4 regions of the Alteromonas sp. Cnat3-28 genome follow, and region 1 is predicted to be linked to each of the others. Evidence: predicted binding sites of a transcription regulator. Region 1 holds the regulator's gene; each other region holds the start of a gene.
What was found. Region 1 encodes sigma-54, which starts transcription at its own class of promoters, with help from an activator protein. Its sites were predicted from a motif close to GTTGGCACGNNNNTNGNNT; they were not measured.
Positions count from the first base shown of each region.

Region 2: the regulator sigma-54 is predicted to act here: its motif matches at 1,068-1,086, upstream of MHM87_RS17740 (DUF3192 domain-containing protein).
Region 3: the regulator sigma-54 is predicted to act here: its motif matches at 866-884, upstream of xdp1 (exosortase-dependent surface protein XDP1).
Region 4: the regulator sigma-54 is predicted to act here: its motif matches at 1,393-1,411, upstream of MHM87_RS07915 (DUF2726 domain-containing protein).

Region 1 covers NZ_JAKREY010000020.1:14,718-16,906, reverse strand. Annotated here, with positions in the region: gene ptsN (PTS IIA-like nitrogen regulatory protein PtsN) at 1-140, opposite strand, end outside; gene hpf (ribosome hibernation promoting factor) at 154-441, opposite strand; gene MHM87_RS16640 (RNA polymerase factor sigma-54) at 472-1,953, opposite strand; gene lptB (LPS export ABC transporter ATP-binding protein) at 2,027-2,189, opposite strand, start outside.
Region 2 covers NZ_JAKREY010000023.1:45,487-47,675, forward strand. Annotated here, with positions in the region: gene MHM87_RS17735 (histidine kinase) at 1-558, opposite strand, end outside; gene MHM87_RS17740 (DUF3192 domain-containing protein) at 570-944, opposite strand; gene ppnN (nucleotide 5'-monophosphate nucleosidase PpnN) at 1,144-2,189, opposite strand, start outside.
Region 3 covers NZ_JAKREY010000029.1:1,400-3,588, reverse strand. Annotated here, with positions in the region: gene xdp1 (exosortase-dependent surface protein XDP1) at 1-812, opposite strand, end outside; gene xdp1 (exosortase-dependent surface protein XDP1) at 1,000-1,935, opposite strand.
Region 4 covers NZ_JAKREY010000006.1:35,855-38,043, forward strand. Annotated here, with positions in the region: gene MHM87_RS07910 (5'-methylthioadenosine/adenosylhomocysteine nucleosidase) at 1-484, opposite strand, end outside; gene MHM87_RS07915 (DUF2726 domain-containing protein) at 650-1,237, opposite strand; gene MHM87_RS07920 (hypothetical protein) at 1,447-1,896, opposite strand; gene MHM87_RS07925 (FAD-dependent oxidoreductase) at 2,098-2,189, opposite strand, start outside.

The sequences.
Region 1 (2,189 bases):
CTGTTGAGTACCGTTGCCTGATCAATGTTCTCGTTTTGCTTGGCAGCGATATCAGCGATGATCTCAAGAATTCGCTTTTTACTATTACACTGAACCGCACACTCGGTGCGGTCCAGACTTACGATGGCTTGTATATCCATGCTTAATTAACTACTAATGTTTTTTCAGTTTTTCCTTATGCTTGATTACCTGCCGGTCGAGTTTATCAACCATGCTGTCAATCGCCGCATACATGTCGGTATTTTCTGAGGATGCGAATACTTCAGCGCCACTTAAATGAACGGTCGCTTCGGCTTTTTGATTTAATTTTTCAACGTTCAGGATGACATGCACATTAGAAATGTGATCAAAGTGACGTTCAAGTTTGCTGAACTTCGTATCGACATAATTACGCAAAGAGTCGGTGATTTCGACATGATGACCAGTAAGGTTGATTTGCATATTTCGTCTTCCTTATATTATTAAGCCCGATTAAATAAGGCTTTTGCGTTGGTTCGACGGCGGGATCGACAACGATTCCCGGTACTTTGCTATTGTTCGCCGGGCAACTTTAATGCCCTGTTCGGCCAACAATGAAGCAATCTTGCTATCACTTAGCGGCTTGCTAGGCTTTTCAGCGGCCACTAATTTCTTGATCAATGCACGAATCGCTGTAGATGAACATTCACCACCAGACTCTGTTGCAACGTGGCTTGAGAAAAAATACTTCAATTCGAAGATTCCACGTGGCGTATGCATGTACTTTTGCGTTGTCACTCGCGAAATAGTGGATTCGTGCATATCTACCATTTCTGCGACATCATTTAGCACCATTGGTTTCATCATTTCCGGGCCGTGCTCAAAAAAGCCCATTTGCTGCTGCACAATGCAGTTTGCAACCTTCATTAAGGTTTCGTTACGAGATTCAAGGCTCTTTATGAACCACTTAGCCTCTTGCATGTGTGAGCGGATGAATTGTGAATCGCTACTATTCTTGGCACGGCGACTCATTGCAGCGTATTGTTGATTTACGCTTAACTTAGGCAGACTGTCGGGGTTCAGCTCAACCACCCAACGGCCATTTTTCTTGGTTACTGAGACATCAGGAATAACGTACTCAGGCTCTTTAGTAACTAAAGCACTACCTGGGCGAGGATTCAAGGTTTGCAGTAAACGCATTGCCTCGCGTAGCTGATCTTCTTTCAATCGGCTTTTACGCATAAGCGTACGATAGTCTTTGCTGCTCAGTAAGTCAGAGTACTCTTCAATCAGTTGCTTCGCTTCAGCAAGCCACGGTGTGTCTTCTGAAAATTGACGCAATTGCACCATCAAACATTCTTGTGGAGAGCGTGAGCCAGAACCAATAGGGTCGAACATCTGAATGCGCTTTAGCACACATTCTATTTCGTCCATTTCAATCGGCTCTTCCATATCATCATCGTTAACCGCTTCTAAAATATCATCAAGGGTAACGGTTAAATAACCTGACTCGTCAATAGAGTCGATGATTGCTGTAGCGATTGCGCGATCGGTATCCGAGAAATGGGTAAGGCGCATTTGCCAAAGAAGGTGCTCTTGAATATCTTCAGTAGTCTCACCTTGGAAGATTTGCTCGTCGTCATTGGATGGACCTGGAGCTGGCGAAGATGAAGCAGAGTAGTATTCGTCCCATGTGCTGTCGATTGGCAGCTCATCGGGAAGATCGTTTTTCTCAAGTGCATCGCCGGCTTCTAGTGTGTCACTAGATGCAGAAGCAGTGGCCTCAGAGCCGCTGTCATCGTTGTCGATATTGTTCTTTTCTAGTTGCGGCTCGTCGTTACCTTCTTCAACTTCTAATAGCGGATTAGAATCGAGCGCTTCTTGGATCTCTTGTTGAAGATCAAGTGTAGAAAGCTGCAGCAGTTTAATGGCCTGCTGAAGCTGTGGTGTCATGGTAAGTTGTTGGCTAAATTTTAGCTGTAAAGATGATTTCATCTACGTCTTATTTAAATGCTCTAAATTGAATATACCAGAGCGAAACTGAAAAATGACAATTCGGTTACATTAACTATAGCCTGAATTGTTCGCCTAGGTATACATCCCTTACTTTTTGATTACTTAAAACCTGTTCCGCCGTTCCTTGCGCAATAAGCTCGCCATGACTCACAATGTACGCCTTTTCACAAACATCCAATGTCTCTCGTACGTTATGGTCCGTGATAAGGATTCCA
Region 2 (2,189 bases), on a different contig from region 1:
AAGTGGTGCAATAAGGTGACGATGATGTGCTGGAAGGCGTAAAACGATCTGAGTGAAAACCTCACGATAATCTGCTTTTTTTGTTTTAGTAGCGAAAACATTTGCTAGGAGACAAAGCCTTTGAACCATATTAAGCCGAATGTCTGCAACGTAGTTAATGGGCTTGTCTGACCGAAATGCTTTTTGAAGTTTAATGATATCCAGCCAAATCGAGAGATTGTGTTTACGCAAAAAGCGAATGATATTGGCCGTTTGGTCGCTTGGTGTTCCTTTACTTGAAAGCCAGAGGGATGCGAGTAAAGACGCAAGCACATGTTGTAAATAGTGGTCGTTTAATCGGCAAAGCTTGCCAAACAGCGCCAATAATAAAAGATGTTGAGTATCTTTGGGAAGGTCATTATCGATGTGTAACGTTGCTGCAGCAAGCGCTGGATTGGCGTTTACTAAGGTCAGGATCCGTTTAGCGATTTTCAACCAATGGTTTATACGCTGCTCGACAGAAAGTTCAGTGTTACCTAACTGAACCAGGCGTTTAAGCGTGGAAATGATGTCGCTCACTCCCCATCCTTCTAACTTTTTTGGTAACTGGAGTAAGCCCCTTCACCCCATGCAATAAGTTTGTCGTTTTCAAAAAGTAACGGTGTACATTCATCTTGCGTGGTTAAGCCGTCAGCGCGCACATGTTGTGTCCTGAAAAACATAACCTGTATCGCCGTTGCTCCTTGTCGCTTAGCTTCTGTAATGTCAGGTGAGCCTAACAAAGCCAAAACCTCTTCTCTTGTACTGCCCAACTTCAACTTGGTAATTTGCACACGGTTATATTCTTCACGGTCTTTCCAATCCATATTTTCTGGCTTATCGGGATAGAACGCGATAACCATAAAAACAAACACCGCATAAAGGGCGATGCCAGCTAAAATTAGACGAATAACCTTGGTATTCATGACCGTTACTTCTCGTTTTTCTTTACTTTAATGTTAGTGTTAATCACGAGTGGGACGCATTTCCATCACGTTGAGAGAAAGCTTGATGCTTTAATGCGTAAAACAATACTCTTTAGTAGTGTAACGCAAAACGTCTGCCAAGCATAAGTAGTAAACGTAAGCAAATGCGTCTTATCACGGTTATCGGTTATTCATTACCTTATTTTTCATTCTTCACAACGTAACACGGTTCATATGCCGTCCCCGGGAGCTTCATTCGGTGCTGTTTTACAAAGGATTCTAGCAGCGTATCGACTTTTTCCATCAGTGCACTGTCACCAGTAAGTTCAAACGGACCATGTTTTTTAATTTGGGCAATACCCTCTGCTTTAACGTTTCCTGCGACAATACCCGAAAACGCTTTTCGCAAATTAGCGGCAAGGTCACTTTTGCTTTGATCCAAATGAAGCTGAAGTGCAGCCATGCTTTCATGAGTTGGAATGAAGGGTTGTTGAAAATCTTGCTCTATCTTTAACGACCAGTTGAAGCTAAAAGCGTCACCCATGGCACCTCTAAACTGCTTCACTTTTTCAAGCTGCTTCTTCATAGTGCGGGCAACTTCTTCCGGGTCGTTCACAATAATTTGATATTTTGATTGCGCTTGTGAACCAAGCGTTGCACCGACAAAGGCGTCAATAGCCTCGAAATACTCTTCGCTACCAGCAGGGCCAGTCAATATAAAAGGGAAGGGCTGCTGTGCATTTCGTTCATTCATCAAGATGCCAAGCAGGTAAAGCAGTTCTTCTGCTGTACCAACACCTCCTGGGAACACGACGATACCATGGCCCAATCTAACGAACGCTTCTAGGCGTTTTTCGATATCCGGCATGATAATGAGCTCGTTTACTATGGCATTCGGTGGCTCAGCAGCAATGATACTCGGCTCTGATATACCAATGTAACGCCCGGTTTTATGGCGCTGCTTAGCATGACCAATGGTAGCGCCTTTCATTGGGCCTTTCATTGCCCCAGGGCCGCATCCGGTACAAATATTCATATCACGTAAGCCAAGTTGATAGCCTACTTCTTTAGTGTATTTATACTCAACCTGATTTATAGAGTGGCCACCCCAGCAAACAATAGTGTTTACGCCGTCGTTACCCTCAAGTGCTTTGGCATGGCGTAGCATGTCAAAAACCATATCGGTAATGTCGTTACCTTCCGCCGGTGCGGTTTGGTGAAGAAATGCATACTTATTACCCATGT
Region 3 (2,189 bases), on a different contig from region 1:
CGATAAAGCATCAGGCCGATACCCATTAGCATTAGTGCCATAGCACCAGGCTCATTGACGTCGGTTGTCGTGTTTTCGCCTTGTCTAGAAATACCTAGCGAGGCTAGTTTAAAGCCTGAACCAGTGAAGTCATCCATACTACCGTTTGGATCAAAATAAGTATTGTATGCGCCGATAAGCCAATATTTTGCTTCGGTCAAAGTAGGATAGGTTACTTCATACTTCCCAAGCCCTTGCGGTGTTCTAGATATATTCTTATGTGTGACCGAAGTGATGGCACTTGATGAAGCAATATTTTCCCATGTAGTTACAGTGTTCGATGCGTTTTTAAATATGTCGATATCATTGAATCCAACAACGGTTAACTGTTGTTCGTTCCCGGCACCAGTAAGATAGTTGAACTTCGTATTAGTAAGTGCTACTTCTTCACTAAATGAGAAAAGCACCATGTCGAAATCGTATTTCCAGTCACCTTGGTTGTTATCAATAGTATGCCAATCAGTAAGGTTGCCACCATGGTCTCTATTGCGCATTGACAAGCCGTATGTCTTCGAATAACTAAGGCCGTTTTGTCTCACTACACGGTCATCACCGTCGGTGTCAGAATATTCTGTGTCCGCCCAAGTCGTATAAGAAACGTAGATATCAGAATTATCGATTTTAATTGAGTTAGTTGTAGGCTCAAATCCTTTGCTAACTTTCTGAGCAATCATATCGTAGTTGTAGTATTCGAGCATTGAATCACCAGCGTAAGACGCTGACGTACAGATTAAAAGCAACGACGAAAATGAAAATTTTAACAGCTTGTTCATAGTTATTGGCCTTACAGCTTAAATTCAACAAAGAGGCAATTTATTTTTTTTCTAAGCTGGAATTGTGCCAATTTTTCAAGTGTATGTTTTTATGGGGTTTTTGTTGTATTTAGGTGCGAGGGAAAGGAAGTGAGTAAAAAAAACTGACAGGTTGTACCACCTGTCAGTGATCTAAAGTCTAATTTCTTCAAATGGTTTTTTTACGGCGCCACATTACGAAAAGTGAACATGCCATAAGTAGCCCAATAGTGCCAGGCTCAGAGACTTTGGTTGGATCTGGTGTACCCGCAGTTTCTGTAACTGAAAACCCAATGTTGGCGAGTTTGAAAGCGTCGTTGTTAAATTCTCCACCAATATTTCCAAATACTGTATTGTATGCCCCTACAAGCCAATATTGTGCTGACTCAGTAAACGTGAAATCTGCACGGTGATCTAAATATTCACAACTCTCAATGTCGAATGAAGCTGACGTTAGTGCATCTTCAACGATATGACTCCATGTGTTAACGCCAGACGTTAGTTTAGCGGTGTTACTAAGCGCAGCCACAGACACTTGACTATCTCTACTATCATAAAGCCAAGAAAAACTGGCGCCAGTTAGTGTTACCGCAGAATCAAATGAGAGCAATATAAAATCATAATCTCTTTCTACATTTGTGAAGCGGTAGTTTTTCGAGTTATCGCTGCCGCTAGAGAAGTAATTGAGGTTATCAATAGCGTGATCGGCACCGCCGCGATAGTACGCTTCATCATTGTTTGTTATGCCGTAAGCCCATTTATCTGAGATTTTTTCTAACTTGGCGCCAACGACTGTTTCGCCGGTAACCCCTTGTGTGTCAGAAAAGGCGGACATACTAATATTTAATCCGTCTATTTGAACAAAGGAATTATTCGTCTGATTGGTTTGTGTCACTTTGTCATCGACTAGATCGTAGGTGTATTCTCCCAGCGGAGAGTTACATACATTGCTTTGTTCGTTGCTTTGGCTCGATGACCCACAGTGAGAATAACTTTGCTTTTTATAGTAGGTAGCGAATGCTGAATTAGCACTCAGGGTAGATAGCAAAGCTGTGGAAAGTAATAGTACAGTTTGCAAAGAAAACGTTTTTTGTAGCGTTCGCATAATTGCTTTCCTATATATGAAGCGCAAAGCACTTCAAGTACACGCCGAGTGATGTGTGCGCACATTATGCGAACACAAACTTGGTAGTACCTAATTTCAACATGGACTTGTATGATATATGAACGGTGAGCTATTTAAGGTATGTAACCGTATACCTAGTTATTAGTTGTTTATTTAATCATGAGCATACGCGGTCTTGAATAAATAGAAGCCAAGCGTCGGCATTGTGGTAGGAGTACGTGTAATCAATGCAA
Region 4 (2,189 bases), on a different contig from region 1:
CTGCTACAGCTTCGTCGCTACCGATAAACGCATCGCCCGTACAGATTAAACCTGTTGTCGACTGAAGTGAGGTAATGCCTGTGGCAGCACTACGAGCGGCTTCCATTAACCTTGTATCGCAACGGAAATCTTCAGGCATACCTGCGCATTGACCGAGCTTGTAGCCAAAATGGGTTAAATCGGCATCATGGTGAATAACGTGACTGGCGATCACTAAATCACCGATGTTTAGATTCTTGTCGAAACCTCCGGCAGAACCGGTATTGACAACAGCATCAGGGGCGTACTGTTCGATAAGTACAGTAGTAGCAATTGCTGCAGCCACTTTACCAATACCGCATTTTACTAGCACCACTTCTATGTCGTTAAGTGTACCTTCGTAAAACGTCAGGTGCTTCCACTGGGTTTCTTTTACATTCCAAAGTGACGCTTTAAGTAGCGCAACTTCTTCGTCCATTGCACCTAAAATACCAATTTTTTTCATAACTTTACCGACGGTGTTGAGGGAGTTTAACGCGTGAATACGCTGTTGAATGCGTTAATTGTATAAGGAAAACGGGCAAACTGACAGAAAAATGCCTCTGTTACCGCTATTTGAGAGTGAGAAAATAGCAAAGCAACAAAGGCCAGGGGAAGTGGGGCTTATGTCTTAAGCTGCAGCTGGTCTGCTTGAACGCACTGGGCGAGTCGGGCGCTTTGGTGGCTCTGGATTATGCGTAGGCAGCTGTGCCATTTTTTGCTGTAAACGGCGATAGGGAATGAGTTTGTTTTCCAAACACTCGCGAATGTCGTCAACGGTATAACCAGACTTCACTTTGATTCTTGCATGAGGAAGGCCAGCAGCATCAAGGGCTCCTGTTACAAACCAGTCTTTTTGTGATTTATAACCATCTTTGCCTTGGCTATGAACTAAGTCGATAGCAAGAACAGGACTCATGTCGTGTTTATCTACTAATACAAAGTCGAGCTGTCTGCTAGAAGCTCTGCTGATGGCTTGGCTTGCCGTCTTTTTATTTGCAGACTGGCGAACCGCCACTAAATCGTTAAGACGCACACGGCACACTATGCGAAACTCTCTTCCCATAGCCTGTTCGATAAGGTTTAAAAAAGAGTGCTCAACGGGGGTGAACAATTGCGGCTTTCGCCTAAATGGAAATGCGACACCGCCGTCTGACAACTTTATGGCACCCAGTGCAACGACAATAAGTAACATCATTAGAATAATTGCCAATTCCATCGTAACCCTCGCAAATTTCAATAGTTAAAGCCCACGGAATGCATAATAAAGAAGCCCGCTAAAGTGTTTATATCGAAAAAAGCTTGGGCTCCGTTTGCAGTTTGAGCGTCATAAAAATGACACTCACTGTTACCGTGGAGTAGTTATTGATGATTTTGCAAAGCAGATGCCAACATGAGTAGATTTCGTAGTTGTCTTGCTAAAAGGGCTTATTTCGTTGTGGATGTAACAAGAATATCCACTTGAGAGCCAGTATTATCTGGGCTGATTATTACTCTGACCCCTTTATCTTCTGAGGATAACAACGTGCGGCCGCTAACTGGAGTGTGAGTTTTTAAAGCGGGGTGCGCCGTTTGGTAAACATCCAGTAATTCACTCGGGGAGCGAGGAGAGTGGTAAACCATTACTGCTGTCTTGCTTTCGTCAAATGCTTGGCATTGTCTTGCATCATCAGAAATCTTAACTTGCTGAAAATCAGAAGGGCAAGACATGATGCTTGGCTTACTAGGTGAAGAGTTGACGCTTTGTTTCTTAGTTTGGTTGTTAACTTGCGCATTTAATGAAGCGTCAACAGCAATGGTATCAGCTAAGCTGGCATTGCTCGCTGCTATCGCCAGTGTTAGACAAAATGTAAGTTTCTTAATGTTTAAATGCTGCATAGATAGATTCTTCACCCGATGTGCGATGTCTTTAATTGCTTAAACGATAGTAGAGTCGTAACTCTCGCGCTTCAACTAAACCTTGGTCTATTAACGTATACTTTTAGCGTTTTCCGTATCATCGAAGTGTGCATAAAAAAAGCTCGATAGCAGAACTATCGAGCTTTTCGTGAATGGACAATAGGCCTTAGTTAGCGAAGGTTAAACGCCAATATAGTCCATAATCCCTTCTGCGGCTTTACGGCCTTCGTCGATAGCAGTAACAACCAAGTCACTACCACGTACCATATCGC